3 regions of the Streptomyces sp. NPDC051064 genome follow, and region 2 is predicted to be linked to each of the others. Evidence: riboswitches for the same ligand, from Rfam matches in the RefSeq annotation. Region 2 holds a riboswitch; each other region holds the start of a gene.

Region 1 (10,310 bases), on a different contig from region 2:
GCCATTCTCGGATCGCGACGGAACCGGGTGTTTCGCTCAGGACAGCGTGCCGGGGGCGCACACCGCGCAACCCTCCCAGGGGCCGCGTGCGGGTGTCCCGGGGGTCCACGGCTCCGCCCGGGATCACCGTCCGAGGTGCGGCGACGTGCGGGCCCGCGCATCCCCCCGGTGCGCCGGCCCGCACGACCGCTTCCTCGAACCCCGCCCGTGCGGCGCACAGTCCGGGAGGTGTTCGTCACCTCCCGGACCGGTTCGCCGCCCGCGGGGATTGGGGCGGCGGTCTCCCCCAGCCCGCCGAGTCCAGTTCAGCGGGCCGACCCACGCAGGATCCATCGAAGCGCTTGCGCGACGGCCGGACCAGAGCGCACGGCCGGGCGCACGGCCACACATCAGGAGCACGGCACACACGCCCCGCACCGCACGGACAACATTCCCGCCATACGGAGGTCTGCCCCTTAACGGTGGGGATGCGGCGAACTACGCTGGGTTTACCGATGTTCTCAGCAGGGCGGCATATTCCACGGGGCTCGGCCAAATGCGTGTGCGGCCGGAGTGCCCGGGACCGTACCTGGGGAGAACACGGTACGAATGCCGCGCGCCTGAGGGTGACGCGGCGGCCGTCTGTGTGTCGAGGGGTGGCGCATGTCCAGGGAGCAACGCGGGCCGAACGAGAAGCTCGGCACAGTTCTCGCCCTCGCGGGAATCAGCAACGCCGGGCTCGCCCGGCGGGTCAACGACCTCGGAGCACAGCGCGGGCTGACACTTCGTTACGACAAGACGTCGGTGGCCAGGTGGGTCGCCAAGGGCATGGTGCCGCAGGGTGCCGCGCCCCATCTCATCGCGGCGGCGATAGGGGCCAAACTCGGCCGTCCCGTCCCGCTGCACGAGATAGGGCTCGCCGACGCCGATCCGGCGCCGGAGGTCGGTCTCGCCTTCCCCCGCGACGTGGGTGAGGCGGTCCGCTCGGCGACGGATCTGTACCGGCTGGATCTGGCGGGCCGACGGGGCGGCGGAGGGATCTGGCAGTCGCTGGCGGGTTCCTTCGCGGTGAGCGCCTATGCGACCCCCGCGTCCCGCTGGCTCATAACCCCCGCCGATCCGTCGGTCGCACGGGACCCGACCGCCGCCCAGGCCGCGATCCTCGGCACGGAGGGCGCACCCGGCGCGCAGGTCGGTGTGCCCGTCCAGCCCGGCCCGGACACCGCCGTCGACGGCCCGCTGCTGCGCGTGGGCCACAGCGACGTGACCAAGCTGCGCGAGGCAGCCCAGGACGCGCGCCGGTGGGACTCCAAGTACGGCGGCGGCGACTGGCGTTCCTCCATGGTCCCGGAGTGCTTACGGGTCGACGCCGCCCCGCTCCTCCTGGGCTCGTACAGCGACGAGGTGGGCAGGGCGCTCTTCGGCGCCTCCGCCGAGCTGACCAGGCTCGCCGGGTGGATGGCCTTCGACACCGGCCAGCAGGAAGCCGCCCAGCGCTACTACATCCAGGCGCTGCGCCTGGCCCGTGCCGCCGCCGACGTACCGCTGGGCGGATACGTCCTGGCGTCGATGTCCCTGCAGGCGACGTACCGGGGCTTCGCCGACGAGGGCGTCGACCTCGCGCAGGCCGCGGTCGAGCGCAACCGTGGGCTCGCCACCGCGCGGACCATGAGCTTCTTCCGGCTCGTGGAGGCGCGCGCCCACGCGAAGGCAGGCGACGCACCGGCCGCGGGGGCCGCTCTCCGGGCCGCCGAGAGCTGGCTGGAGCGCTCCCGGGCCGGCGATTCCGACCCGGCGTGGCTCGGGTTCTACTCGTACGACAGGTTCGCCGCCGACGCCGCCGAGTGCTACCGCGACCTCAAGGCGCCCCGTCAGGTACGGCGCTTCACCGAGCAGGCCCTGTCGAAACCCACCGACGAGTTCGTCCGCTCGCACGGGCTGCGGCTCGTCGTGTCCGCGGTCGCCGAGCTGGAGTCGGGCAACCTCGACGCCGCCTGCGCGGCCGGGACGCGGGCGGTGGAGGTGGCCGGACGCATCTCCTCGGCGCGCACCACCGAGTACGTACGCGACCTGCTGCACCGCCTGGAGCCGTACGGGGACGAGCCCCGCGTGGCCGAGCTACGGGAACGGGCCCGTCCGCTCCTCGTCGCCCCGGCATAGGCCCTTCACGGGCGGGGCCCCGAGGCTCCACCGTTACGCCCCGGTTTCACCCGATCTTCGCCGGATCCGGGGAAAGCTTGTGGGAGAAACGTCCCGCCACGCAGACGCCTTCCCTGGTTTGAGCCCGTTGTCAGTGGGTCAGTGCACTATCGGGGTGGGAGGTGGCGTGATGATGACGCACGCGGCGTACGACTGCGATGTGCTGGTGATCGGTGGCGGAATCGTCGGTCTGTCGACCGCGTACGCGATCACGCGCACCGCGCCCGGGACCCGGGTCACGGTGCTGGAGAAGGAGTGGGGCCCGGCCAAGCACCAGACGGGACGCAACAGCGGGGTGATCCACAGCGGCATCTACTACGCGCCGGGCTCGCTCAAGGCGCGCTACGCGGTGCGGGGCGCCGCCGAGCTGGTGGACTTCTGCGCGGAGCACAAGATCGCCCACGCGGTGACGGGCAAGCTGATCGTCGCGACCGACAGGGGAGAGCTGCCCCGGCTGCACGCCCTGGTGCAGCGCGGACGGGCGCACGGCCTGCCCGTCCGGGAGCTCGGCCCCGCCCAGATCGCGGAGTACGAACCACGGGTGCGCGGCCTCGCGGCGATCCGGGTGGGGACGACGGGGGTGTGCGACTTCACCGCGGTCGCCGTCCGGTTCGCCGCGGAGGTGAGCGCCTCGGGCGGACAGATCCGTTACGGCGCGGAGGTCGTCGCCGTCGACCGACGCCCCTGGGGTGTCGCGGTGCGCACGGCCGACGGCCAGGTGGTCAGGGCCCGTGTGCTGGTGAACTGCGCGGGGCTGCACAGCGACCGGGTGGCGCGGCTCGCGGGCGACGACCCGGGCGCGCGCATCGTGCCGTTCCGCGGGGAGTACTACGAGCTGGCCAGGCCGGAGCTGGTGCGCGGGCTCGTCTATCCGGTGCCGGACCCGGCGTTCCCCTTCCTCGGGGTCCATCTGACCCGGGGCGTCGACGGCACGGTCCACGTCGGTCCGAACGCCGTGCCGGCCCTGGCCCGCGAGGGATACGGCCGGGCGGTCGTCCACCCGCGCGAGCTGGCCGGCACCCTGGCCTGGCCCGGCTCCTGGCGGATCGCCCGGCGGCACTGGCGGTACGGGGCGGGCGAGGTGCACAGATCCCTGTCGAAGAGCGCGTTCACCCGGGCCGTCCAGCGGCTGCTGCCGGAGGTGACGGAGGCCGATCTGCGGCCCTCCCCGGCCGGGGTCAGGGCCCAGGCGGTCCTGCGGGACGGCACGCTGGTGGACGACTTCCTGATCCGGGACGCCCCGCACACCGTGCACGTGCTGAACGCCCCGTCCCCCGCCGCGACCGCGTCCCTGCCCATCGGGAGGGAGGTGGCACGCCGGGCCCTGCTGCGGGCTCGCGCGACGGGGTGGGCGCCTCCCGCCGTAGAATCGGGTCATTGTGTCTGAGCCCCTGAACCCCACCCCAGAGACGCCCCGCCCCGCCGCGGAGACGGCCGGCGCCACGCCGGAGACCGGCCCCGGTGCCACGACGGACGCGGACGCCGCGGAGCGGCGCGCCGCCTCCTTCGAGCGACAGCGCAGGCTGCGCCAGGAGCCCCGCTTCCCCGGCGGCCCGGCCGCCGACCCGGCAGGCTCGCACCACGAGCGCCGGATCCGCAGCTTCCAGCCCCGCCGCAGCCGGGTGACCGCCGGCCAGGAGGACGCCCTGCAGCGGCTGTGGCCCAAGTGGGGCCTGGACATCGACGGCAAGGGCGTGCTCGACCTCCCCACCCTGTTCGACGGCCTCCCGGTGGTCCTGGAGATCGGCTTCGGCATGGGCGAGGCGACGGCGCAGATGGCGGCCGACGACCCCGGCACCGGGATCCTGGCCGTCGACGTCCACACCCCCGGCCAGGGCAACCTGCTGGGTCTCGCGGACCGGGCCGGGGTGTCCAACGTCCGTGTCGCCAACGGCGACGCGATCATCCTGCTCCGCGAGATGCTGGAGCCGGCCGCTCTGGACGGGCTCCGCGTGTATTTCCCCGATCCATGGCCCAAGAAGCGGCACCACAAGAGGCGGCTGATCCAGCCGGAGTTCCTCGACCTGGTGGCGCGGCGGCTGAAGCCGGGCGCGCTCGTCCACTGCGCGACGGACTGGGAGCCGTACGCGGAGCAGATGCTGGAAGTCCTGACGGCCCACCCCCTGTTCGAGAACACTCAGGCGGACGGCGGCTACGCGCCGCGGCCCGCGTTCCGGCCGCTGACCCGCTTCGAGGGCCAGGGCCTGGACAAGGGCCACGTCGTGCACGACGTGCTGTTCACCCGTCGCTGATCAGCCACGACCCGTCAGCTCGGTCACGGCGGCATGGCCAGGTGTCAGTGACCCTCGTTAGGCTCGTCGGGTGTACCAGGGGTCCGTGCAGCACCAGCAGCCGGACGTCCCGGTTCTCGAGGAGCAGAAGCTCGACGAGTTCCTGGGCGCCGTCCCGGAGCGAGGCCAGTGGCGTTACCGGCCCCGCCGCGTCGGCATGGTCTGGCGCAGCAAGGCGTTCCGCGCCGGTGCGCTGATCACGGTGCTCGCGCTCTGCGGTCTGGTGATCCTGGCCCTGGTGCGCCGGCAGACGGGCACCGAGGGCTTCCTGGTGGGGCTGGGGCTGGCCGTGCTGCCCGTGCCGCTGCTGATGGCGGCGTTCCGCTGGCTCGACCGGGTCGAGCCGGGCCCCTGGCGGAATCTGCTGTTCGCGTTCTCCTGGGGCGCGTGCGCCGCCGCGCTCGTGGCGATCATCGCCAACTCCTTCGCGACCCGGTGGATAGCGACGGCCACCGCGGATCCGGCGAGCGCCGACACCCTCGGGGCCACGGTCGTCGCCCCGGTCGTCGAGGAGAGCGCGAAGGCCATCGCGGTCCTGCTGATCTTCCTCTTCCGCAGACGGCAGTTCGGCGGGATCGTCGACGGCATCGTGGTCGCCGGGTTCACCGCGACCGGCTTCGCCTTCACCGAGAACATCCTCTACCTGGGCAACGCCTTCGGCGAGGACCAGCAGATGGGGACCACGGGCTTCGCCTCGGTGACGGCGGGGACGTTCTTCGTCCGCGTGGTCATGTCGCCGTTCGCGCACCCCTTGTTCACCGTGCTCTCCGGCATCGGCTTCGGCATCGCGGCGCTCGGCGGCTCGCGCCACCGGGTGCGCCGGGTCGTCCTGCCCCTGCTCGGGCTCACCCTCGCCATGGGCATGCACGCCCTGTGGAACGGCTCGTCGGCCTTCGGACCGTACGGCTTCTACGCGGTGTACGGCGCGTTCATGGTGCCGTGCTTCGGGCTGGTGACCTGGCTGGCGGTCTGGTCGCGCCAGCGGGAGCTGCGCACGCTCTCCACCGAGCTGCCGGTGTACGCGGCGGCCGGCTGGCTGACCCCCGCCGAGCCGCTCGCGCTGGCCTCGATGCGGGCGCGGGGCATGGCCCGCGACATGGCCAGGCACTGGAACAGCCACCCGGACCGCGCCCGGGGCAGGGCCGCGGCCCGCGCCGTCGCGGAGTACGAGTCGTTCGCCACGTCCCTGGCCATGCTGCGCCGGAGGGCACGCCATGACGGCGCCGGCCCGGACTTCGCCCTCCGCGAGCAGGAGTTGCTGCACCATCTGTGGCACCGCCGGGAGATCGCGGCGCCGGCTCTGACGTACGCGGCCCACGCGACGGGGCGGCTACGCACTTTCCGCCCGCCGGCCCCGCCGCCGTTCCCCCGTCAGTTCCCGTACAGCGGCCCGCCGCAGCACCTCCCCGCACCGCACCGGCACTACGGCGGCCACAACCCGTACCTGGAGGACGGCGGGCGCCCCGACGGTCCGTCCTAGGCGGATGCTTCGGTCAGCTCCGCCAGCTCCTGGTCGGTCAGCCGGAGTTCCGCCACCGCCACCAGCGCCGGCAGCTGCTCGACCGTACGCGCGGAGGCGATGGGCGCGGTCACGGTCGGCTGCGAGGCCAGCCAGGCGAGGGCCACGGTGGCGATCTCGGCACCGTGCTCCTGGGCGATCCTGTCGAGCGCCGTGAGCACCTTGCGCCCGCGCTCGGTCTCCAGGTGCTTGGCCGCACCCTCGGCCCGCGCGCTCTCGACCGAGGCGCCCACCCGGTACTTGCCGGTGAGGAAGCCCGAGGCGAGCGCGAAGTACGGGACGGCGGCGAGACCGGAAGCGGCCGCCGTGTCCTGGAGCGCGCCCTCGTAGGTGTCGCGCGAGACGAGGTTGTAGTGCGGCTGCAGCGCGACGTACCGGGCGAGGCCCTCGCGCTCGGAGAAGTCCAGGGAGGCCTGGAGCCGCTCGGGGCTGATGTTGGAGGCGGCGATCTCCCGGACCGTGCCGGCCTTCACCAGCTGGTCGAGCGCGGTGATGATCTCCTCGACGGGGACGCTCTCGTCGTCAAAGTGCGTGTAGTAGAGGTCGATGTGATCGGTGCCGAGCCGGCGCAGGGAGGCCTCGGCCCCCGCCTTGATCGTGGTGGGCGAGAGGCCCTTGTACGCGGGATGTGCGCCGACCTTCGTGGCGATGACGACATCGTCGCGGCGGGAGCGGGCCGCCAGCCACTTGCCGATGAGAGTCTCCGACTCACCGCCCTCGTTGCCCGGGACCCAGGCGGAGTAGGAGTCGGCCGTGTCGATGAAGTTGCCTCCGGCCGCCACGTACGCGTCGAGAACGGCGAAGGTGCGGTCCTCGTCGGCCGTCCAGCCGAAGACGTTGCCGCCGAGGGCGAGGGGGAAGACCTGAAGGCTCGAGGAACCGAGCGGGCGCAGAGAAGTCATACCCGGCGACAACGATCCGACTGAGGCCACTATTCCGTTTACGGCCCCGGACAGACCGGCGGCCCTGACGTCGGGGGGTCGTACGTCAGGGCCGCCGGGGTTCCGGTACGCCGCGTGCGGCGTCAGCGTCCGAACGGGATCAGTCAGCGTCCGCCCAGGATCAGGCGGTGCCCGAACGCAATCAGCCGGTGCCCGAACGGAATCAGTCAGCGTCCGAGCGGGATCAGACCGAGAGACCCTTGCTGCCCAGCCAGCCCATCGGGTCGATGCCGGTGCCGTCCGGGGTGTGCACCTCCAGGTGGAGGTGCGGTCCGGTCACGTTGCCGGTGGCGCCGACGCGGCCGATGGTCTCGCCGGTGGTGACCTTCTGTCCGGCGGTGACGTCCATCGAGGACTGGTGGCAGTACCAGATCTCCGTGCCGTCATCGAGCTCCAGGACCGTGCGGTAGCCGTACGAGCCGGACCAGCCGGCCGACTTCACGGTGCCGCTGTGCACGGCCTTGACCGGCGTGCCGGTCGGAGCCGCGAAGTCCAGGCCGGTGTGGTGACCGGACGACCACATCGAACCGGACTGCCCGTAGGTCGAGGTGATGGTGTACGAGGAGGTCGGAATGGCGTAGCTGGCGGCGAGCTTGGCGAGGCGCTCGGCCTCGGCCTTCTTCTTCGCCGCCTCTTCGGCCGCCTTCTTCTTCGCGGCGGCCTTGGCCTCCGCCTCGCTCTGCTGCTTCGCCGCCTCGGCCGCGGCCGCCTCGGCCGCCGCCTGCTCCTCCGCGGCCTTGGCCTCGGCCTCGGCTCCGGCCTGCTGCTGCTCGGCCTGCTGGAGGATGCGCGCGCGGAGCGCCTCGCCCGCGTCGGTGGTGCCCTGCTCGGCCTCGGCGGCGGTGATGCCCGCGCTGGTCAGCGGGGAGGACGCGGCGACGGTCTCGTGGTCCGAGTCGGAGTCGCCGGACATGAAGGCGCCCACGCCGGGAAGGGACTTGGCGTCAGGGAGATTGTCCGCGATGGAATCGGGAAGAGAGATGGAGACCGGCGGCTTGCTCTGCGCGGTGGCCATGCCACCCGCTCCGACGGCCGCGATGACGCCGACGCCGAGGACGGTGGAGCTACGGGCGAGACCGCGCTGCTTGGCTACGCGGTGCCGGCCGCGTACGGGACGGATGGACTCCTCGGTGGGGTTCCATTCATCCCAAGTCCTGTCCTCATCACCGAAGCTTCCGGTCCTGAAGGATGACGGGGCCTCGGGGGCAGGCTGATTGGACGCCACGTGGGCGCACTCCTTTCCTTCCTTCTCGCCTACCGGGTTAGCTGACGGGTTCGGAGCAGGAAGGTCTCCTACGGACCCCTTCGTCCCTCGCGAGACACAGGTGTCCGATTCACCCCATGTAGGTGGTTCCCCGGTTCCCTTGCGGAATTCGGCGCTGCGCACGGTGCCGTCTCTTGCGACGGCAGGTACAACCGCGCTGCGTTATCGAACGTTAATAGACACCCGGGTCCGATTCCAAGCTGTTCCCAGGGATCAGTCATGACTCCGGCCTGGACTTTCAGGGGTCAAACGGGCGCAAACGGGCGAGTTGAGCACCCCTCATCCAGCCAGCAGTTTCTGACGGTGCGTCAAATGTTATGCGGAGCGAGGTCCTTCGACTACCGACGGTCGCGACCGGTCATCCACGGTCCCGCCCCACGATCTTCACCGTCGTCCGACGCTCCTGCTGACCCCGAGCCGGACGGCCGACCGCGAGGAGCGCCAGGTCGTCCGTCGACCGGCCGCCGGTGTGCAGCCGTACGTCGTCGGTGAGCGCGGAGAGCAGTTCCTCGGGCCCCGGGAAGAGCCGGCCGCGCAGCCGGGCCGCCGGGTCGTAGAAGACGCCCTTCGCGTCCCGCGCCTCGGAGAGCCCGTCCGTGAACGCCAGGAACATCGACCCGGCCGGCAGTGTCCACTCGTCCGACCGGTCCGGCCACGCGTCCAGCCCCATCCCGAGCGGCAGCGCGGGAGCCGTCGGCGCCAGCACGTCGAGCGCCCCGTCCGCGTGCAGGATGAGCGGCTCGGGGTGCCCGCGGTTGACGACCCGCAGGACATCCGACCCGGACGGAATCTCCGCGACGACCGCGGTGACGAACCCCTCCATCGAGTCGAGCCCGCCCCGTCGCGAGGCCTCACGGGCCAGCGCCCGCTCCAGCCGCTGGACGACCCCCTCCAGCGACCTCTCCTGCTCGGCGGCCTCCCGGAACGCACCGATCACGACGGCCACCGCGGCCACGGCGTCCAGCCCCTTGCCCCGTACGTCCCCGAGGACCAGGCGCACCCCGTACGGCGTGTCCGCGACCGCGAACAGGTCGCCGCCGACGAACTCGTCCGCCTGGGCCGCCTCGTACCGCGCCGCGACCTGCAGTCCGCCGATCCGCTCCTCGGGCGTCGGGAGCACCGCGCGCATCGCGGTCTCCGCGATGACCCGTGCCGAGGCCAGCTGTTCGTTCCTGCGGCGCACGACGCGGTTGATGACGAGGGAGAGCGCGGCGACCGTGACCAGGGTGAGCAGATCGGTGACCGGCACGACCCTGCCGAGCGCGCCGTCCGAGATCCGGATGGCGAGCACCACGAGGATCGCGGCCGCCCCGACACGGACGGTGCTGGCCAGCGAGAAGAACGGTGCGGCGATCAGTGGCGCCGCGGCGAAGAGCGGAACAGCGGAGACCACGGCCGGGGTCGCGAGGTCGAGGACGACGCCGGCACCGATCATCAGAGCCGGCAGCGCGCGCACGAAAATCCGGGAACGGGAGTTCCCAGGTGAGCTCCCCCGCCGTCCGTCCCGCTTCCCCACCTGTGCGCTCCTGCCCGCTCCACCCACGGGTGCGGACGGTACCGCGCCCCACCCGGGCCGTCCGGAGCCGCGCCGAACGGCGACTCGTCATCGGCCAAAGGGAGGAGCGCCCCGCAGCGCCCGCCCGCCGGTGGTCAGCCGGGGAGCCGGTGCTGCGCGTAGACCGTCAGTGCGTCCCGTACGAAGACGGCGGTTCCGTCCCCGTGGCGATCGTAGTTCCTCCCGAAGCGGGGATCGGCGACGTACATCTCCCCGATGCCTGTGACATACGCACGCGTGACTTCCATGGTCGCCGACAGCCACTCGCAGTGCCGGCGCGCGATGTCCTGCACCTCGTCGCTGCCGGCCTCCAGGCCGGCCGCCCTGGCCTCCCCGTAGTCCCGGGCGATGGCATCGTGCGCGCCCCGGAATCGCGCGCGCCCGTCCTCGCTCAGCCCGCGCCACCGCCGGCCGCTCCGCTCGTACGCCTCCTTGCCCCAGCGCTCGGTGACCTCCTGCTCGTACACCGTGTGGTCGAAGCCGTCGAACACTTCCTCGGCCATGAGTTCCTCCCCTTCCTCGGTCCTGCGGAGAGTGGTCCGCACCGAGGCGATCTGCCGCC
Region 2 (10,310 bases):
CGACTCTGCGGTCCTGGACCATCACCCGGCGGTAGTCGTCCCAGTCCGGGTGCTCTCCCCGCACGTCCCGGTAGAGGGAGACCAGCTGCTCCACGACAGTGTCGTGCGGGTCGGCCGCGGGCGGGGTCAGCTCGGCGGTGACATCGGCGACGGTCCAGGCCCACCGGTCCTCGCTGGTCACGTGGTAGCTCGCCCGTGGGTCCCGGCGGAGATTGCGGGTCTTCGCACGCCCCTCGGTGATGGACACGCGGATCACCCCCTCTTCGGGGTAATAGGCGTGGTTCACATTGGACAGCTGGGGCCTGCCGTCACGCTTGAGGGTGACCAGCACCCCGCCGTCGTACTCCCCGATGAGTCGTAGCAGCGCCGCACGCGAGGGTTCTGTCATGCCGACTCCAACGTCCGTGCCTCCCGCAGGATTCCGCATCGGGCGTACGACGCTGTCACATCCGGTGTGCCGCACGCGTTGACAGCCGTGTCCCGCCCTCTGATACTGACTCGCTGTTCAGTACATCGACACAGGTGAATCCAGGAGCCGCCCGATGCAGTCCCCCTCCTACGCCCCGCTGGTCTCCCTGACCTGGACGGACCATGTCACCGGCACCGAGGGATACCTCGTCGTCGACCGGTTGGTGCGCGGGGTGTCGAGCGGAGGCCTGCGGATGAGGAAGGGCTGCACCCTCGCGGAGGTGGCCGGCCTGGCACGGGGCATGACCATGAAGGAGGCCCTGCACTTCGACGCCGGCGACCCGCGGACGCGCTACATCCCGCTGGGCGGCTCCAAGGGTGGCATCGACTGCGACCCTCGCGATCCGGCCGCCTACGGGGTGCTCGTCCGCTTCCTGCGGGCGATGCGTCCGTACATCGAGAACGTCTGGACGACCGGCGAGGATCTCGGGCTGAGCCAGGATCTCGTCGACCGTGCCGCGGCTGAGGCCGGCCTCGTCTCCACGGTCCAGGCGGTCTATCCCCTGCTGGACGACGAGGCGGTCGCACGGCGACGGCTCGCGGACGCCTTCGCGGTCACGGTCGACGGGATCGGGCTTGACGAGCTGGTCGGCGGGTGCGGGGTCGCGGAATCCACGCTCGCCGCACTGGACCGGGCGGGTGTGGCGCACGGCGGTGCCCGGGTCTCCCTCCAGGGGTTCGGCACCATGGGCGGGGCGACGGCCCGCTTCCTCTCCCGGGCCGGGCTGTCCGTCGTCGCGGTCGCGGACATCAGGGGCACCATCGCCAATCCCGCCGGCCTGGACGTCGAGGCACTGCTCGCCTCCCGGGACGCGCACGGGGCCCTGGACCGGCGCACGCTGCGCGACGGGGACCAGGAGCTGCCGGCCGACGCCTGGCTGGCCGCCGACGTCGACGTACTGGTTCCGGCCGCGGTGTCGTACGCCGTGGACTCCGCGAACCAGGCCTCGGTCAGGGCCCGTTGGGTGGTCGAGGCGGCGAACATGCCGGTGCTCCCGGAGGCGGAGACACTGCTCGCCGAGCGCGGAATCACGGTTCTCCCCGACGTGGTCGTCAACTCCGGTACGAACGCGTGGTGGTGGTGGACGCTGTTCGGGGACATCGGCCCCGATGCGGAGGAGGCGTTCGGACACACCCGCCGCTCGATGCGCGTCCTGATGGACCGCGTCCTGGAGCGGGCGGCCGCGGACGGCTGCACCCCGCGGGCAGCGGCGCACTCGCTCGTCGCGGACCGTCTGCCGGTGATGGCGGAGCGGTTCGGCTGGTACCGGTAGGCCGTGGGCACGGGGGCCGGATGCCGGCGCCGCAGCGTTGGTTAGGGTAACCGCGTGGCGAGAGTGCGGCTGAGTGTGGCGGAGCGACGTGAGGAGCTCCTGCGCGCTGCCGTCGAGCAGATCGAGGTCCGGGGCGTGTCCGCGGTCAGGATCGCCGATGTGGCCGCTGTTCTCGGGGTGAGCAACGCGCTGGTGCTCTACCACTTCTCGTCCAAGGAGAAACTGGTGGCCGCCGCGTTCGCATACGCGGCGGAGGCCGATCTCGCCCATCTGCGCAAGCTGCTGACCCGGCGCACCAGCGCGGTCCGGCGGCTCCGTTCCGCCGTTCGCTGGTACGCACCGACCGGACAGGCCAAGGGCTGGCGCCTGTGGATCGAGGGCTGGGCCTCCTCCCTCCGTGACCCGGTGCTGCGCGAGGTGGCCGGAGACCTCGACCAGCAGTGGAAGGCCGAGCTGGCCGAGGTGATCGAAGAGGGGGCCGCGGCGGGTGAGTTCCACTGCGAGGACCCGATGTCCGTGGCCTGGCGGCTGACAGCCCTCCTGGACGGGCTGGCCGTCCAGATGACGTCGTACGCGGGTCCGCTCTCCCGGGCCACCATGCTGCAGTGGACCGAGGAGGCGCTCGCCCGCGAACTCGGCATCGACCACGAGGTCCTGACCGCCTGAGGCGCCGACGGGCGGGTCAGGTCTGGCGCACCGGGGCGTAGGCCTCCCCCTCGATCCCGAAGGTCCAGGCGACGCCCTCCTTCGCGGTCCGGGTCCTGGGCGGCACCCGTAGCCGGTAGACGCGGTGCGTCCCGTCGGGCTCGGGGGTGGAGTTGACGACTTCGACCATGACGACGTCCTCGTCACCCTCCGTCGCGATGCGCCGGAGGATCCGGTCTCGTCCCGGTGCACGCGGCCGGTCTGCCCTGCCGGACCGGTGAGTCGGTGATCTCGGTGGACGGTGACGGGACCGTGCGGCGCTGTCACTTCGTCCGTGCGGAGCTGGGCAATCCCTATGACGGCAGCTATCGGAGTTCGCTCCGCCCGCGTGGCTGCCCGCTCGGTGTCTGCGACTGCCACATCGGCTATGTGCACCTGGAGACACTGCCGTTGTACGACGTCTTCGCGGGCGGGGTACTGGAGCGGATACCCGCCCGCCCGGTGCGGGTATCCGCATCGGACGGGCTCGTTCCGCCGGGCCCGGCCCGGCGTCCGCTCCCCATGGCCGGCCCCTGACGACGGGTCAGCGGCCGAGCGGGTCAGAGCGGCAGCAGGTCGGGGCGCTTGGCCTCGACGTGGTCCCCGGAGGACTCCCCGCGCAGTCGGCGGCCGATCCACGGGACGAGGTATTCGCGCGCCCATTGGATGTCGTCGCGCCGGACCTCGAGTGCCCCGCGCTGTGCCTGCGGGGGCCACACCTGGTCGGGGTCGGCCGGCACCTGGAGGCCGAGGACCTGGGCGGCCCGCAGTGCGACGCGGGTGTGCCCCTCCGCCGAGAGGTGCAGCCGGTCGTTGTCCCACGCCCGCCTGTCCTGCACGGACCGCAGGGACCACAGGTCCAGTACCGGGCAGTCGTAGCGGTCGGCGATGGACCGGACATGGGCGGTGTACATGGCGATCTTGCCCCGCAGGTGCTTGAGCACGGGGATGCCACGGGTGTCGAAGCCGGTGGTGACCATGACCGTGCCGACCGCCTGCGTCAGGTCGGCGACCGCTCGCTCGAAGCGCTCCGCCACGTCGTCCGGGTCGGAGCCGGGACGGAGGATGTCGTTGCCGCCGGCGCAGAAGCTCACCAGATCAGGTGCCAGCTGCTTGGCGCGGGGGACCTGTTCCTCGACTATCTGGTCGAGGAGCCGTCCGCGTACGGCGAGATTGGCGTACCGGAAGTTGCCGTGCGTGTCGTCCGCGGGGGCGACCGCCGCGTCGGGGCCCGGGAGCTGGTCCGCGAGGATCACCGCGAGCCGGTCGGCCCAGCCGACGAGTGTCCCACCGGGGCCGGGGTCTCCGACGCCCTCGGTGAAGCTGTCGCCAATCGCTGCGTACGACCCGATGATGCCTCGTTGTTTGTTTCTCGAATCGTCTGCCACAAGGGCTTATCTTGCACCTTCGATTGTGACCTACGCGACCGTAATAAGGGGTTGACGGATGGTGAGAAAGACCACCCGGTCAGTTTTTGGTAAAGCCGGAATAAGGAGAGGGGCGGTGCGCAAGCGCGCACCGCCCCTCTCCTTCAGCCTGGGATGACACCCTCAGGCGGCGTGTCTCAGATGGAGACGCCGTGCGAACGCAGGTAGGCGATCGGGTCGACGTCGGAGCCGTAGCTCGGGCCGGTCCGGACCTCGAAGTGGAGGTGCGGGCCGGTGGAGTTGCCGGTGGTGCCGGAGAGGCCGATCTGCTGGCCGCCGGTGACGGTCTGGCCGGCCGTGACCTCGAGCGAGGAGAGGTGGGCGTACTGGGAGTACATGCCGTCGCTGTGCTGGATGACGACCTCGTTGCCGTACGAGCCGCTCCAGCCGGCGGAGACCACGGTGCCCGGGCCGATGGACCGGACGCTGGTGCCGGAGGCCGCCTGGAAGTCGGAGCCGGTGTGGTAGCCGCTGGACCAGCTGGCGCCCGAGGCGCGGTACTGGGTGGTGACGTTGGCGTTCTCGACCGGGGCGGCCCAGCCGGAGCCGGTGCTCTCCTCCGACGCGCCGGAGTCGGCGGTCTTGGCCGCCGGAGCGGACGTCGCCTCGGCCGGAGCGGACGTCGCCTCGGCCGGAGCGGCCTTCTTCTCGGCCGGGGCGGCCTTCTTCGCCGCCGACGGGGCGGACTTGGAGGGCGCGGCCTCGGAGCCGGAGGCCTTGGCCCCGAGGGTCAGCTTCATGCCCGGGAGAATCAGGCTGGGGTTCTCGCCGACGACGTCGCGGTTGTCCTGGTACAGCTTCTGCCAGCCGCCCTTGACCTTCTGCTCGCCCGCGATCTTCGCCAGGTAGTCGCCGGAGACCACGGAGTAGGTCTTCGGAGTGCTCTTCGCCGAGGCCGGGGCGCTGTGCGCGGCGGCGGACTTGGCGGCCGGCGCGGCCTGCTCGGCGGCGTGGGCGCCGGTGGCGCCGATCAGCGGGAGGGCGAGAACGGCGCCGCCGGTCCCCGCGGCAAGGACGCCTCGGGTTATCGGGCCGGTCTTCGTACGACGGTGCTTGCCTTTTGCGGGCATGGGGATTTCCTCTCCGGCGCCTGCGAGGTGAGCTGTCGGGTTCGGACTGGAGATGCCCGGCCGCGCGGTGCGCGTCTTGACCCCGAGCCGTACCGGATCCCTCCGGCCGGCGGCCTACCTGGTTCCCCCGCTCCTGCCACACGTGAGTCGGTGCGGATTCCGGGCGGCGGCAGGATTAGGCGTTCCGTCCGGATTGACCGTGACCGTAAGCGAGCCGGGACGTCGCGAACAAGCCGCGGTTTCCGAACCGGAATCCGCGCTTCATTTCCGGCGCGGAATTCCCGTCACACTCCGTGGATTACGGATCTTGGCTTTCCGCACAGCGCCCGGAATAACCCCCGCCACCTTCACCACACACCGTCACGGATATGATCCCGCTCACCCGCCTCACCCCATCTCCCGTACAAGCGGGGCATGTTCCGCTAAATGCACCAATACGGACATTGCGCGATCTTGTCCGCCCAGGAAGACCAGGGCCACAGCGACCGAGACAGTTGTCCGATGCAGCCATGTCGTATCGTCGCGGGCGTGCCCCCGTCGGCGAGCGGCGCCGACGCCCGACACCCCAGGAGCCCTTGTGACGCAGCTGCCAGAGGTCCCGCCGGTCGGCCCCGAGCCGACGGACGTCGACCTGACCGGTGTCCGCAACTTCCGCGACGTCGGCGGGCTGCCGACCGTCGACGGCGGCACCGTGCGGTACGGGCGCCTCTACCGCAGCGGTCACCTCGCCCATGCCACGGAGGCCGACACCGCCTTCCTCGCCGGGCTCGGCCTGCACACGATCTTCGATTTCCGCAACGCGGCGGACCACAAGCTCGACGGCCTCGACGTGGAGCTGCCCGGCGTCCGTAATGTCAGCATTCCTCTCTCCGACCCGGCGGACGGCGCGGAGTTCTGGCGGCTGGTGCGCGACGGGAACATCCAGCAGCTGCGCTCGATCCTGGCCGACGGCAAGGGGACGGGGCGGATGATCGCCTCGTACCGCTCGATCATCAAGGACCGCACCGCCGAACACAGCCGTGTGCTGCACGCGCTGGCCGAGGACAGCGTGCCTGCGCTGATGCACTGCGCGGCGGGCAAGGACCGGGCCGGCCTGTCGATCGCGGTCTCCCTGCTCGCGGTCGGCGTCGAGAAGGAGGCCATCGAGGCCGACTACCTCAAGTCGAACGACGCGCACCGCCGCTACAAGGTGCGCCGCAGCGACACCTCACCGGTAGGGATGTCCGACGAGGTGATGGAACTGCTCAATCCGCTCTTCGGCGCCCGCGCCGAATACCTCGCCGCAGCGTTCGACACCATCGACGAGATCTGGGGCAGCCCGGACCGGTATCTCCTGGAAGGGCTGAAGATCAGCGACGAGACCCGCGCGAAACTGCGTGAGCGGCTCGTCGAGGGCGCGTGACGCCGGGCGTCAGCCCTTGCCCGCCACGGTGAACAGAAGGAACAGGAAGCCCGCGATGACGTGTCCGGCCACGAGATAGGCGAAGAGCCGGATCACTACGCCGCGGGGCATCCGCCGTTCCTGCGTGTCCTCGCTCTTCGGCCTGCGCGGGGTGAGCGGGTCGTAGTACTCCGAATCGGACATGACAGTCCTCTCTTCCGGCCGTTCGGGCCGGGGTGGCAAGGGGGCGCGCGGTGTGGGTGTGCGGGATCAGAGCCGGTGGATCCCGCTGCCCAGGCACAGCTCGGCGGCCGGGCTCTGCAGCAGCGTGTGAACGAAGAGCAGTCGCGCCCCACCGCGGTCCAGAGCCGCGATCCGGTGCGGGGTGAGCGAGTCGAAGTGCGCGCTGTCACCCGGATCGAGGTCGTGCACGGTCTCGCCCAGCACGACCCGCAGCCTGCCGTCGAGGACGTAGAGCCACTCCTCTCCGGGGTGGACGCGCACGAGGTCTCCCTCCACGCCGTACGGCACACGGACGTGCAGCGCCTGCATGGCGCGGCCCGGCCCGCCCGCCTGCCGGTAGAGCCAGCCGCCCGGCTCGGTGGAGCGGGGCGCGCCGGCGGGCGGGCCGCCGCGGACGATCGCGTCACGTTCGGGCGGCATCTCGCCCAGGAGCTCGGAGACGGTCGTACCGTAGACCCGGGCGAGGCCGAGCAGCATCGGCAGCGACGGCTGCCTCCGGCCCGTTTCGAGCCGGGAGAGGTGGGCCGGGGAGAGCCCCGCCCGTCCCGCCGCGCTCTCCAGGGTGAGGCCGCGGTTGCGGCGCAGGTCGCGTAGGCGTGGCGCGACCCCCGGGAGCTCGTCGGCCACCCCTCCGTCAGGAGGATTCATGCCTCCATTGGGCCAGGATTTTTCCTCTGAGGCAAACGATTTGCCTCAGAGGCAATATCAGCGATGGACCACGGCCTGTTTCACCAGTGTCCTGCCGAAGTCCCACATCAGTCCGCCCCCACTGTGTGCGTCGTCCATGACCGCGGTGAAGGCGGTGACGAAGCGGTCGACCTCCGGCTCCCCGATGACCAGGGGCGGAATCAGCTTGATCACCTCCAGGTGATCACCGGAGACCTGGGTGAGGATCCGGTGCTTCTGGAGCAGCGGCACGACCACCATCTGGGCGAAGAGCCCCTTGCGGGCGGCCTGCAGCATCGTCCATCGGCTGCGGAGCTTGAGGGAGGACGGCCGGCCGAACTCGATGCCGATCATCAGGCCACGGCCGCGCACCTCGTGCAGCAGCTCGTAACGGCCGACCAGCGCGGCGAGCCGCTCGCGCAGCAGGTCACCGGTGCGACGGGCGTTGGCGACGGTCTCCTCCTGCTCCATCACCGCGAGGACGGCGAGCCCGGCCGCCATGGCCTGGGCGTTGGAGCCGAAGCTGGCGGAGTGGACGAGGACCCGGTCCATCGAGGAGTAGACGCGCTTGAAGATCCAGTCCTTGCCGAGCGTCGCCCCGACCGGGACATAACCGCCGGAGAGCGCCTTGGCGACACAGAGCAGGTCGGGTTCGACACCCTCCTCGTGCTGGTACGCGTAGAAGTCACCGGTCCTGCCGAGCCCGGTCTGCACCTCGTCGGCGATGAGCACGGCCTTGTGCCGGTGCAGCAGCTCCTGTGCCTCGCGCAGGAAGCCGGGCGGTGAGGCGTGGACGCCCTTGCCCTGGATCGGCTCCACGACCAGCCCGGCCACGTCGCCGCGCTTCAGCTCGCGCCGCAGCGCGTCGAGGTCGCCGAGCGCGATGGCCGTGTCGGGCAGCAGGGGCGCGAACCCGTCGCGGAAGCCCTTCTCACCGTTGACGGAGAGCGAGCCGGTGGTCAGTCCGTGGAACGCGTGGTCGCAGTAGAGGATCCGCGGCTTGCCGGTGGCGTACCGGGCGAACTTCAGCGCGGTCTCGACCGCCTCCGTACCGCTGTTGCCGAAGAACACCCGGTCGAGGTGCGGGCTGTGCGCCAGCAGCTTCTCGGCCAGCAGTCCGGGCAGCGGCTGGCAGTCGAAGCGGGTGAGGTCGGCCAGCGAGGCGTCCAGGACGTCGTGGAGCGCCTTGCGTACGACGGGATGGTGCCTGCCCAGCCCCATCACGCCGAAGCCGGCGAGCATGTCGAGGTAGTCGTTGCCCTCCGCGTCCCAGAAGTGCGCGCCCTCGGCCCGCTCGTAGACCTTGTCGAAACCGAGGGTGTGGAGCATCCGCGGCAGCTGGTGGTTGAGGTGCCGGGTGTGGAGCTCGTAGCGTTCGGCCCCCCGTTCCGCGAGGAGCCGCGTCAGATCGAATCCCGGATGTCCGTCCTTCATGCCCCGTTCTCCTTCGGCATGTTCCGCTCTCCCACTGCCGTGCGGCGCTCGAGCGCCGTGCTGATGCGTCCGGCGATCTCCACCGGAGTGAGCCCGATCTCGGCCAGTACCTCACCGCGCCCGGCGTGCGCGAGGAACTGTTCGGGGATGCCGAACGTCCGCAGCGGTACGTCGACGCCGGCGTCCCGCAGGGCCTGTCCGACGGCCCAGCCGACCCCGCCCGACCGGCTGTTGTCCTCGACGACCGCCACCAGCCGGTGCTGCGCGGCGAGCGCGGGCAGCTGCTCGTCGACCGGTTTGACCCACCGCGGGTCGACGACCGTGCAGCGGATTCCGGATCCGGCGAGCAGGTCGGCGGCCTGCAGACAGACCGGGGCGAGTACGCCGACGGCCACCAGCAGGACGTCCGGGTCCGGAGCCCGGTACAGGACGTCCATCCCGCCGATCCTCCCGACGGCCGCGACCGGCTCCCCCACCGACTCCTTGGGGAACCGGACCACCGTCGGCGCGTCGTCGACGTCGACCGCCTCGCGCAGCTCCTCGCGCAGCCGGTCGGCGTCGCGCGGGGCCGCGATCCGCAGCCCCGGGACGACCTGGAGCACGGACATGTCCCACATGCCGTTGTGCGAGGGGCCGTCGACCCCGGTGACGCCGGCCCGGTCCAGCACGAAGGTCACTCCACACCGGTGGAGGGCGACGTCCATCAGCAGCTGGTCGAAGGCCCGGTTGAGGAAGGTCGCGTAGACGGCCACGACGGGGTGCAGACCTCCGGTGGCCAGCCCGGCGGCGGAGACCGCCGCATGCTGCTCGGCGATCCCGACGTCCCAGATCCGGTCCGGGAACTCCTCCGCGAAGCGGGTCAGCCCGACCGGATGCAGCATCGCCGCGGTGATCGCGACGACGTCCGGGCGCTCGGCCCCGATCTCCGCGATCTCGTCGCCGAACACCGACGTCCAGGAAGGCGCGGCGGGCACGACGAGTGGTTCGCAGGTCAGCGGGTCCATCCTGCCGACGGTGTGGAAACGGTCGGCGTCGTCGGCCAGGGCGGGCGCGAAGCCACGGCCCTTCTCGGTGATGCAGTGCACCAGCACCGGGCCGTGGAAACGCCTGGCCCGGTGCAGTGCGGACTCGACCGCCGCCGTGTCGTGCCCGTCGACCGGGCCGACGTACTTGAGGCCCAGGTCCTCGAACATGCCCTGGGGCGCGAAAGTGTCCTTGAAGCCCTTCTTCGCACCGTGCAGCGACCCGTACAGCGGCTGTCCGATGACCGGCGTCTGCTGCAGCACCCCCTTGCCCCAGGAAAGGAAGCGCTCGTAGCCGTCGGTGGTGCGGAGGGTGGCGAGGTGGCCGGCGAGCCCGCCGATGGTGGGGGCGTAGGAGCGCTCGTTGTCGTTCACGACGATGATCAGCGGGCGATTCCTGGCCGCGGCGATGTTGTTGAGCGCCTCCCAGGCCATTCCGCCGGTGAGGGCCCCGTCGCCGATGACCGCCACGACATGACGCCCACGCTCCAGCACCTCGTCGGCCTTGGCGAGGCCGTCGGCCCAGCCGAGCACGGCGGAGGCGTGGGAGTTCTCGATGACGTCGTGCTCGGACTCCTCGCGGGAGGGGTAGCCGGAGAGGCCGCCCTTGCTGCGCAGTTTGGAGAAGTCCTGCCGCCCGG
Region 3 (10,310 bases), on a different contig from region 2:
TGGCAGCGCACCCCGCCGGTGGCCCTGCCCTTGCGTGGATACTGGTCGAACGGGGTGAGCTTCCAGGTCCGTTCGGAGTCGTCCAGCGTGCCGTGCGATCCGGCGACGGTGAACACAGCCGCGTCCGCGGAGGGATCCACCGCCGCGAACGAGAGAACAGTGGCGCCCGCCGCGAGCTTGACACCCGCCATGCCGCCCGCCGGGCGTCCCTGCGGACGCACCGACGCGGCCGGATAGCGCAGCAGTTGGGCGTCGGACGTGATGAAGACCAGGTCCTCCTCGCCCGTACGCAACTGCTTGGCGCCGACGATCCGGTCACCGTCCTTCAGCGAGATGACTTCCAACTCGTCCTTGTTGGCGGGGTAGTCGGGCACCACGCGCTTCACCACGCCCTGCAGGGTGCCGATGGCCAGGCCCTGCGGCTCCTCGTCGAGGGTGGTGAGGCAGATCAGCTCCTCGTCCGGCTCCAGCGTCAGGAATTCCGAGATCTGGGCACCGCCCGACAGGTTCGGAGCGGCATGGGTGTCCGGCAGCTGCGGCAGGTCGATCACCGAGAGCCGGAGCAACCGTCCGGTGGACGTCACCGCGCCCACGTCCCCGCGCGCCGTCGCGGGGACGGCGGAGACGATCGCGTCGTGCTTCGTGCGCCTGGCGTCCTCGGCCTGGGGGACCGGCTCGGCGTTGGCCGTACGGGCCAGGAGGCCGGTCGAGGAGAGAAGCACCTGGCACGGGTCGTCCGCGACCTCCAGCGGCACCGAGGCGACCTGCGAACCCGCCGACTCCAGCAGCACCGTGCGCCGCTCGGTGCCGAACTTCTTCGCCACCGCGGCCAGTTCGGCCGAGACCAGCTTACGCAGTTCGGCGTCCGACTCCAGGATCGCGGTCAGCTGGGCGATCTCCTCGGTGAGCTTGTCGCGCTCGCTCTCCAGCTCGATCCTGTCGAAGCGCGTGAGCCTGCGCAGCGGGGTGTCCAGGATGTACTGGGTCTGGATCTCGCTCAGCGAGAAGCGCTCCATCAGGCGCTCCTTCGCCTGCGCCGAGTTGTCGCTGTCCCGGATGAGCCGGATGACCTCGTCGATGTCGATCAGCGCCACGAGGAGGCCCTCGACCAGGTGCAGCCGGTTACGCCGCTTGGTCCTGCGGAACTCGCTGCGCCGGCGCACCACGTCGAAGCGGTGGTCGAGATAGACCTCGAGGAGCTCCTTGAGCCCCAGGGTGAGCGGCTGTCCGTCGACCAGCGCGACGTTGTTGATGCCGAAGGACTCCTCCATCGGCGTCAGCTTGTAGAGCTGCTCCAGCACGGCCTCCGGCACGAAGCCGTTCTTGACCTCGATCACCAGACGCAGACCGTGCGCCCGGTCGGTGAGGTCCTTGACGTCCGCGATGCCCTGGAGCTTCTTCGAACCGACGAGGTCCTTGATCTTGGCGATCACCTTCTCCGGACCGACGGTGAAGGGCAGTTCGGTGACGACGAGACCCTTGCGACGGGCCGTGACGCTCTCTATGGCGACCGTGGCGCGGATCTTGAACGTGCCGCGTCCGGCGGCGTAGGCGTCCTTGATGCCGCCGAGACCGACGATCCTGCCGCCGGTGGGCAGGTCGGGACCCGGGACGAAGCGCATCAGCGTCTCGAGGTCCGCGCCCGGGTGCCGGATGAGGTGGCGGGCGGCGGCGATGACCTCGCCGAGGTTGTGCGGGGGCATGTTGGTCGCCATGCCGACCGCGATACCGGAAGCGCCGTTGACCAGGAGGTTCGGGTACGCGGCCGGGAGGACGACCGGCTCCTGCTCCTGGCCGTCGTAGTTCGACTGGAAGTCGACGGTGTCCTCGTCGATCGACTCCGTCATCAGCGACGTGGCGTCGGCCATCCGGCACTCGGTGTACCGCATGGCGGCCGGCGGGTCGTCGTTGCCCAGCGAGCCGAAGTTGCCGTGCCCGTCGACGAGGGGCAGGCGCATCGAGAACGGCTGTGCCATGCGCACCAGTGCGTCGTAGATCGACGCGTCACCGTGCGGGTGCAGTTTGCCCATCACTTCGCCGACGACGCGTGCGCACTTCACGTAGCCGCGGTCGGGGCGGAGCCCCATCTCGTTCATCTGGGACACGATGCGGCGGTGTACGGGCTTCATGCCGTCGCGGGCGTCGGGCAGAGCCCTGGAGTAGATCACCGAGTACGCGTACTCGAGGAAGGAGCCCTGCATTTCGTCGACGACGTCGATGTCGAGGATCTTCTCCTCGAAGTCGTCCGGCGGCGGGGTTTTCGTGCTGCGGCGGGCCATCGCGGCTGCGACTCCTTCACAGATTCTGTCGGGCAACCTCAGGTTCTGACGCGGACCATTGTGGCCCGCCGTACTGACAACACCGACCTCGACCCGTCCGAAGCGGTCCTCAGGGCCTCCGCGGAGCCCCCGTTCACGGCAGTATCTACGACAACAATCACCCGGCGGGAACTTCGCCAGGTGCCCGTGCGCTTGCCTAGAGTGGCAGGTCCGGCAGGAAATCCTGTACCGATCGAAGGGACGTACATGCCCATGGGTCACACGGCCACAGCCCAGGCCGGTTCCGGCGGCTTGACGGCGACCGAGCACCGTCTGGCCAACGGCCTGCGCGTGGTGCTCTCCGAGGACCATCTGACCCCCGTCGCCGCGGTCTGCCTCTGGTACGACGTCGGCTCCCGCCACGAGGTCAAGGGGCGCACGGGTCTGGCTCACCTCTTCGAGCACCTGATGTTCCAGGGCTCCGGCCAGGTCAAGGGGAACGGGCATTTCGAGCTGGTGCAAGGGGCCGGTGGTTCCCTGAACGGCACGACCAGCTTCGAACGCACCAACTACTTCGAGACGATGCCCACGCACCAGCTGGAGCTGGCCCTGTGGCTCGAGGCCGACCGGATGGGCTCCCTGCTCGCCGCGCTCGACGAGGAGTCCATGGAGAACCAGCGGGACGTCGTGAAGAACGAGCGCCGCCAGCGCTACGACAACGTCCCGTACGGCACGGCCTTCGAGAAGCTCACCGCTCTCGCCTACCCGGCCGGCCACCCGTACCACCACACGCCGATCGGCTCGATGGCCGACCTGGACGCGGCGACGCTGGAGGACGCGCAGGCGTTCTTCCGTACGTATTACGCGCCGAACAACGCCGTGCTCTCCGTGGTCGGGGACATCGACCCGGAGCAGACGCTCGCCTGGATCGAGAAGTACTTCGGCTCCATCCCCTCGCACGACGGCAAGCAGCCCCCGCGCGACGGCACGCTGCCCGGCATCATCGGCGAGCAGCTGCGCGAAGTGGTCCAGGAGGAGGTCCCCGCGCGTGCGCTGATGGCCGCCTACCGGCTGCCGCACGACGGCACCCGCGAGTGCGACGCCGCGGACCTGGCCCTGACCGTGCTCGGCGGCGGCGAGTCGTCGCGCCTGCACAACCGGCTGGTGCGCCGCGACCGTACGGCGGTGGCCGCCGGATTCGGGCTGCTCAGGCTGGCCGGCGCGCCGTCGCTCGGCTGGCTGGACGTCAAGACGTCCGGTGGCGTCGAGGTGCCGCAGATCGAGGCGGCCGTCGACGAGGAGCTGGCCCGCTTCGCCGAGGAGGGCCCCACGCCGGAGGAGATGGAACGCGCTCAGGCGCAGTTGGAGCGCGAGTGGCTCGACCGTCTCGGCACGGTCGCCGGCCGCGCGGACGAACTGTGCCGTTACGCCGTCCTGTTCGGCGACCCGCAGCTCGCCCTGACCGCGGTGGGCCGTGTGCTCGAAGTGACGGCCGACGAGGTCAAGGCAGCCGCCCGGGCGCACCTGCGCCCCGACAACCGTGCGGTCCTGGTCTACGAGCCGGTCGAACCGGCCGACGAGACCGAGGGCACCGACGCGCCCGAGGGGGCCGACAAGTGACCGACGCCGCCGTGACTGGAGTAGCGATGGAGTACCACCCGCAGCCGACCGCCGGCGAGGCCAGGCCCTGGGCCTTCCCCGCGCCCGAGCGCGGCGCCCTGCCCAACGGGCTGACCGTGCTGCGCTGCCACCGGCCCGGCCAGCAGGTCGTCGCCGTGGAGATCTTCCTCGACGCCCCGCTGGACGCGGAGCCCGAGGGACTGGACGGTGTGGCCACGATCATGGCGCGCGCGCTGTCCGAGGGCACGGACAAGCACTCCGCGGAGGAGTTCGCCGCCGAACTGGAGCGGTGCGGCGCCACGCTGGACGCCCACGCGGACCACCCGGGTGTCCGCGTCTCCCTGGAGGTACCGGTCTCCCGGCTGACCAAGGCCCTCGGCCTGGTCGCAGAGGCTCTGCGGGCCCCGGCCTTCGCGGAGAGCGAGATCGAGCGCCTGGTGGGCAACCGCCTCGACGAGATCCCGCACGAGCAGGCCAACCCGGCCCGGCGCGCGGCCAAGCAGCTCTCCAAGGAGCTCTTCCCCGCCACCGCACGGATGTCACGCCCGCGCCAGGGCACCGAGGAGACGGTCCGGCGCATCGACGCCGCCGCCGTACGCGCCTTCTACGACGCCCATGTGCGCCCGTCCACGGCGACGGCGGTCGTCGTCGGCGACCTCACCGACGTGGACCTGGACGCGCTGCTCTCCGACACCGTCGGTGACTGGTCGGGCAATGCCGGCCAGGCCCGGCCCGTGCCTCCGATCACCGCGGACGACACCGGCCGTGTGGTCATCGTGGACCGTCCGGGAGCCGTGCAGACGCAGCTGCTGATCGGCCGGATCGGCGCGGACCGGCACGACAGCGTGTGGCCCGCCCAGGTCCTCGGCACGTACTGCCTGGGAGGCACTCTGACCTCCCGGCTGGACCGCGTGCTGCGTGAGGAGAAGGGCTACACCTACGGCGTCCGGGCCTTCGGACAGGTGCTGCGCTCGACGGCGCCCGGTTCCTCGTCCGGGGCGGCGGGTGCCGCGATGCTCGCCATCAGCGGCTCCGTCGACACCGAGTCCACCGGTCCCGCGCTGGACGACCTCTGGAAGGTCCTGCGCACCCTCGCGGCCGAGGGGCTCACCGACGCCGAGCGGGAGACCGCCGTGCAGAACCTCGTGGGCGTCGCCCCGCTCAAGTACGAGACGGCGGCGTCCGTCGCGGGCACCCTGGCCGACCAGGTGGAGCAGCACCTCCCGGACGACTACCAGGCGAAGCTGTACGCACGCCTGGCCGACACCGGCACGGTCGAGGCGACCGCCGCCGTGGTCAACGCGTTCCCGGTCGACCGGCTGGTCACCGTCCTGGTCGGGGACGCCGCTCAGATCAAGGAGCCCGTGGAGGCGCTCGGTATCGGTGAGGTGTCGGTCGTCAGCGGCTGAAAGAACCGGACATGACGGACCCCGGCGGCTGTACTTCCGCCGGGGTTCCGTCATTTGTCCGTATTGCAGAGAAGGTAGCAATTCGTCCTGTGGGATGTGCGACAAAAGGCCCTTTCCGTTTGGCGGGGGAAAGTCTCCCGATCTAGCGTCGGCGCGGCTGTCCGCCGGACGATTGCCGCGCCCGCGGCGCCGGACAGCCATCGCCGAGTCCCCGTCAGGCGCGAGCCTGGGGAGCCGGGGACCCATGAAGTCCCTGGGGTGAATCGGATCCCTGTACCTCGTCGGAGGCTCAGGGGCCCGTAGGAGACCTTCCTGCTCCGAACCCGTCAGCTAACCCGGTAGGCGAGAAGGAAGGAAAGGACCAGCCCCTCCATGGCGTTCATCCGTGCCACCGGGAAGCACCGTGCCCCGAGCCGCCTGACGCGCAAGAGTGCCAGGGTCGCCGGCGTCGCCGCCCTGGCCACCACCGGCGTACTCGGTGCCACGGCCTCCCCGGCCCTCGCCGCGGACTCCGAGGTCACCGCGGGCAGCACCGGCCTGACCCAGACGGTCGCCCTCGACACCACCCTCGCCGCCCAGATCGAGGCTCAGGCGAAGGCCCAGAAGCACCAGGCCGACGTCGCCGCGAAGGCCGCGGCCGAAGCGAAGGCCAAGGCGAAGGCGAAGGCCGAGGCCAAGCGCAAGGCGGAGGCCCGCGCCAAGGAGGCCCGCGAGGAGAAGGCGCGCGCCGCCCGCGCCGCCGAGCGCGCCCGGCTCAACGCCTTCCACCTCCCGGTCGCCGGTTCCCACGTCACCACCGGCTACAAGTCCGGTGGCGCGCTCTGGTCCTCCGGCTCCCACTCCGGCGTGGACTTCCAGGCCGCGTCCGGCACCTCGGTCGTCGCGGTCGGCGCCGGTACGGTCGTCGAGGCCGGCTGGGGTGGCGCCTACGGCAACAACATCGTGCTCAGGATGAAGGACGGCACGTACACCCAGTACGGCCACCTCTCCTCGATCGGCGTCTCCGTCGGCCAGAGCGTCGGCTCCGGCGAGCAGATCGGCCTCTCCGGCTCGACAGGCAACTCCACCGGGCCGCATCTGCACTTCGAGGCCCGGACGACCCCCGAGTACGGCTCGGACATGGACCCCGTCGCCTACCTCCGCGCCCACGGCGTCCAGGTCTGACCCCACGCAGCACCGCGATCTCCGACGAAGGCCCCGGCACCCGCCGGGGCCTTCGCCGTGCCCCGGGGCAGATGCGTGCCATAGCCCCCGCGGAAGTGCTCCCTGGCCAAAAGATATCCATGGATTCCACCCCGCCATCGGAAATTCCGGCCGGTTGCAATAGAGTCACAGAACAGGCGTCGATCGGCCGCGTTTCGCGGGGATTAAGGCGGAGGTTCGGACATGCGCATTCCCGCGCATTCGGTATGCACGGCAATCCGTGACGACATCGTCTCCGGTGTCTTCGAACGCGGCAGCCGCCTCACCGAAGAGGTGCTCGCGCGTCGATACGGCGTCTCCCGCGTCCCGGTACGCGAGGCGCTGCGCACCCTGGAGTCCGAAGGGTTCGTCGTCACCCGCCGGCACGCGGGTGCCTGTGTCGCCGAGCCCACCGAGCAGGAGGCGGCCGACCTCCTGGAGATACGCATGCTCCTGGAGCCCCTCGGGGCCGCGCGCGCGGCGCAGCGCCGCACCGAGGCGCATCTCAAGGTGCTCCGCGGCCTGGTCAGGCTGGGCCAGGAGCGGGTGCGCCGGGGCGAGGGGGAGGACCTGCGCTCCCTGGGGGGCTGGTTCCACGAGACGCTGGCGCAGGCCTCGGGGAGCCCCGCGCTGATCGCTCTGCTCACCCAGCTCCGGCACAAGATCGCCTGGATGTACGCGGTCGAGCAGCCGGTCCGCCCCGCGGACTCCTGGGCCGAGCACGGCGCTCTTGTCGACGCCGTCGCCCGCCGCGACGCGGAGCGGGCCAGGGCGCTCGCCATCCAGCACGCCGAGCGGGCGACAGCGGCCCACCGACTGCGGCTCGCGCCGGGGCACACGCCCGGCCAGGCCCGGGTGAGGACTTCGCAACACCCCGTAAACATCGGGGGAGTCCGTCATTAACAATTGCGCCGTATACAAAGAGAGTAATTATCGGAGGGCTTTCTTTTTGCTGCCCTGATCCATTCTTTCCGGAGCTCTGTCCGCTCCGCTTCGGGAAACGGAAAAGCCGCGGCTCCCGGTCGGGGGTGCCGCGGCTTTTCGCAGAAAAAAATCCGGTTCGAAGTGGCCGGAATCAGACGGTCTCCGGGAGCTCCTCGAGCCCTTCGGCGACCAGCTTGGCCAGACGGTCCAGGGCGGCCTCGGCGTTGTCCGCCTCGGATGCGAGCACGATCTCCTCGCCGCCCTGGGCGCCCAGGCCGAGCACCGCGAGCATGGAGGCGGCGTTCACCGGGTTGCCGTCGGCCTTGGAGATCGTCACGGGGACGCCGGAGGCCGTGGCGGCACGGACGAAGATGGAAGCGGGGCGGGCGTGCAGGCCCTCGGCCCAACCGACGTTGACGCGGCGCTCAGCCATGGTTCTGCCCTTCACGTAACAATGGGTTGTCTAGACCAGTCTCTCATGCAGTGCGCGCTGCCGTGCCCGGCACCGTCACCGGCCTGCCCGCCGTCCGCCGGCACCCCCAGCGTGCCCCTGTCGAGATCCCGCCGCTACCGGTGCCACGAGCCGTAGGCTTTGCCCATGGAGCCCACTCCGGAGCAGAGTCCGCATCACGCGTACCCCGACCACTGGGAGGCGGACGTGGTACTCCGCGACGGTGGCACCGCGCGGATCAGGCCCATCACCACGGACGATGCCGAGCGGCTGGTCAGCTTCTACGAGCAGGTGTCCGACGAATCGAAGTACTACCGCTTCTTCGCCCCGTATCCGCGTCTCTCCGCCCGTGACGTGCACCGCTTCACCCATCACGACTACGTCGACCGGGTGGGACTGGCCGTCACGATCGGCGGCGAGTTCATCGCCACCGTCCGCTTCGACCGGATCAACGAGCAGGGCAGGCCCGCCTCGGCCCCCGCCGACGAGGCGGAGGTCGCCTTCCTCGTGCAGGACGCCCACCAGGGCCGCGGCGTGGCGTCCGCCCTCCTCGAACACATCGCGGCGGTGGCCAGGGAGCGGGGGATCCGCCGTTTCGCCGCAGAGGTGCTGCCCGCCAACAACAAGATGATCAAGGTGTTCCGGGACGCCGGCTTCACCCAGCAGCGCAGCTTCGAGGACGGCTCCGTCCATCTCACCCTCGATCTGGAGCCCACGGCCGAGTCCCTCGCCGTCCAGCGCGCCCGTGAGCAGCGGGCCGAGGCGCGCTCCGTGCAGCGCCTGCTGGCCCCCGGCTCCGTCGCGGTCATCGGCGTCGGCCGCGCGCCCGGCGGTGTGGGCCGGACCGTGCTGCGCAACCTCCTGGGCTCGGGCTTCACCGGGCGCACGTACGCCGTGAACACCTCCTTCGCCGCCGATACGGGAACGGTCGACGGGGTGCCCGCGCACCGCTCGGTGGGCGAGACCGGCGAGCGGGTCGATCTCGCGGTCGTCGCCGTTCCGGCCGACCGGGTGCCCGAGGTCGTGGCCGACTGCGGCGAGAACGGCGTCCAGGGCCTCGTCGTCCTCTCCGCCGGTTACGCCGAGCGAGGCACCGAAGGCCGGGAACGGCAGCGGGAACTGGTCCGGCAGGCACGCTCCTACGGCATGCGGATCATCGGCCCGAACGCCTTCGGCATCATCAACACGTCCGGCACGGTCCGCCTCAACGCCTCCCTCGACCCCGAGTCGCCCCAGGCCGGGCGCATCGGGCTCTTCACCCAGTCCGGCGCCATCGGCATCGCCGTCCTGTCCGGTCTCCACCGCAGGGGCGCCGGGCTGTCGGCCTTCATCTCCGCGGGCAACCGCGCCGATGTCTCCGGCAACGACTTCCTTCAGTACTGGTACGAGGACCAGGACACCGATGTCGCCCTGCTGTACCTCGAATCACTGGGCAACCCGCGCAAGTTCACCCGGCTCGCCCGCCGGACGGCCGCCGTGAAGCCGGTGGTCGTGGTGAAGGGCGCCCGGCACAGCGGATCCAATCCGCCGGGCCACGCGGTGCCCGTCAGCCGTATCCCCGACGCGACGGTCTCCGCGCTGATGCGCCAGGCGGGCGTGATCCGCGTCGACACCGTGACGGAGATGGTCGACGTCGGTCTCCTCCTCGCCGGCCAGCCCCTGCCGGACGGCCCCCGCGTGGCGATCCTGGGCAACTCGGAGTCGCTCGGCCTCCTCGCCTACGACGCCTGCATGGCGGAAGGGCTCCGCCCGCGCCCGCCCCGCGACCTCACCACGGTCGCGAGCCCGCAGGACTTCCGGGACGCGCTGGCCGAGGCCCTCGCCGACCGGACGTGCGACGCCGTGATCGTGACCGCGATCCCCTGGGTGGGGGAGAACGGCGAGGCGGAGACCGGTGACGGCGAGGTCCTGGCCGCCGCCCTGCGCGAGGCGGCGGCCCACGGCCCCGCCAAGCCCGTGGCCGTGGTGCACGTGGAGATGGGCGGCCTGGCGCAGGCCCTCGCCGCCGCCACGAGCACGGCCGCCCCGCGCGCGACCCGGCGGCCGGCCGGCCCCGCGGCAGCCCCGAGCCCGCCCGCCCCCGCCCCCCCGGCGGACGAGACAGGCGCCCCGGTGCCGACCGCGCCCGACAGGAGTACGGGCGGCTCCTGCGCCGCCGGGCGCATCCCCGCCTACCCCGCCGCCGAGCGAGCAGTCCGCGCGCTCGCCGAGGCGGTGAAGTACGCCCAGTGGCGGCGCCAGGCGGCCGCCCCCGGCAGGGTGCCCGAATTCCTGGACGACACCATCGACGAGCACGGGACCGCCGCGCTGATCGAGACGCTGCTCGGCCCGAGCCCCGGCCCGCGCGGCCGTCCGCTGACCCATGACGAGGCCCGCGAGCTGCTCGCCCGCTACGGCGTCACCGTACGGCCCGCGCTCCCCGCCCCCGATCGGGAGGCAGCCGTCGCCGCCGCCGAGAAGATCGGC

What was found. Region 2 has a riboswitch for cyclic di-AMP ahead of ACIBCU_RS32405 (LysM peptidoglycan-binding domain-containing M23 family metallopeptidase). Riboswitches for the same ligand answer to the same signal wherever they lie in the genome.
Region 1: it holds a riboswitch for cyclic di-AMP, as region 2 does, so the genes downstream of both, ACIBCU_RS18115 (M23 family metallopeptidase) here and ACIBCU_RS32405 (LysM peptidoglycan-binding domain-containing M23 family metallopeptidase) in region 2, are expected to answer to the same signal.
Region 3: it holds a riboswitch for cyclic di-AMP, as region 2 does, so the genes downstream of both, ACIBCU_RS20760 (M23 family metallopeptidase) here and ACIBCU_RS32405 (LysM peptidoglycan-binding domain-containing M23 family metallopeptidase) in region 2, are expected to answer to the same signal.

The regions. Positions count from the first base shown of each region.
Region 1 covers NZ_JBITFK010000004.1:675,630-685,939, reverse strand. The annotation lists gene ACIBCU_RS18140 (sporulation protein) at 643-2,139, shown strand; gene lhgO (L-2-hydroxyglutarate oxidase) at 2,309-3,565, shown strand; gene trmB (tRNA (guanosine(46)-N7)-methyltransferase TrmB) at 3,558-4,430, shown strand; gene ACIBCU_RS18125 (PrsW family intramembrane metalloprotease) at 4,501-5,949, shown strand; gene ACIBCU_RS18120 (aldo/keto reductase) at 5,946-6,890, opposite strand; gene ACIBCU_RS18115 (M23 family metallopeptidase) at 7,114-8,154, opposite strand; cyclic di-AMP (ydaO/yuaA leader) riboswitch at 8,166-8,318, opposite strand; gene ACIBCU_RS18110 (PP2C family protein-serine/threonine phosphatase) at 8,552-9,709, opposite strand; gene ACIBCU_RS18105 (MerR family transcriptional regulator) at 9,844-10,310, opposite strand, start outside.
Region 2 covers NZ_JBITFK010000011.1:422-10,731, reverse strand. The annotation lists gene ACIBCU_RS32435 (PPOX class F420-dependent oxidoreductase) at 1-388, opposite strand, end outside; gene ACIBCU_RS32430 (Glu/Leu/Phe/Val dehydrogenase dimerization domain-containing protein) at 543-1,742, shown strand; gene ACIBCU_RS32425 (TetR/AcrR family transcriptional regulator) at 1,797-2,408, shown strand; partial or broken gene ACIBCU_RS32420 (DUF6745 domain-containing protein) at 2,425-2,639, opposite strand; partial or broken gene ACIBCU_RS32415 (radical SAM protein) at 2,631-2,963, shown strand; gene ACIBCU_RS32410 (SGNH/GDSL hydrolase family protein) at 2,987-3,814, opposite strand; gene ACIBCU_RS32405 (LysM peptidoglycan-binding domain-containing M23 family metallopeptidase) at 3,991-4,923, opposite strand; cyclic di-AMP (ydaO/yuaA leader) riboswitch at 4,928-5,086, opposite strand; gene ACIBCU_RS32400 (tyrosine-protein phosphatase) at 5,501-6,325, shown strand; gene ACIBCU_RS32395 (DUF6126 family protein) at 6,335-6,508, opposite strand; gene ACIBCU_RS32390 (XRE family transcriptional regulator) at 6,575-7,195, opposite strand; gene ACIBCU_RS32385 (aspartate aminotransferase family protein) at 7,253-8,647, opposite strand; gene dxs (1-deoxy-D-xylulose-5-phosphate synthase) at 8,644-10,310, opposite strand, start outside.
Region 3 covers NZ_JBITFK010000005.1:558,545-568,854, reverse strand. The annotation lists gene ACIBCU_RS20775 (DNA topoisomerase (ATP-hydrolyzing) subunit A) at 1-2,279, opposite strand, end outside; gene ACIBCU_RS20770 (M16 family metallopeptidase) at 2,526-3,878, shown strand; gene ACIBCU_RS20765 (pitrilysin family protein) at 3,905-5,287, shown strand; cyclic di-AMP (ydaO/yuaA leader) riboswitch at 5,479-5,647, shown strand; gene ACIBCU_RS20760 (M23 family metallopeptidase) at 5,660-6,451, shown strand; gene ACIBCU_RS20755 (GntR family transcriptional regulator) at 6,674-7,372, shown strand; gene ACIBCU_RS20750 (HPr family phosphocarrier protein) at 7,545-7,826, opposite strand; gene ACIBCU_RS20745 (GNAT family N-acetyltransferase) at 7,992-10,310, shown strand, end outside.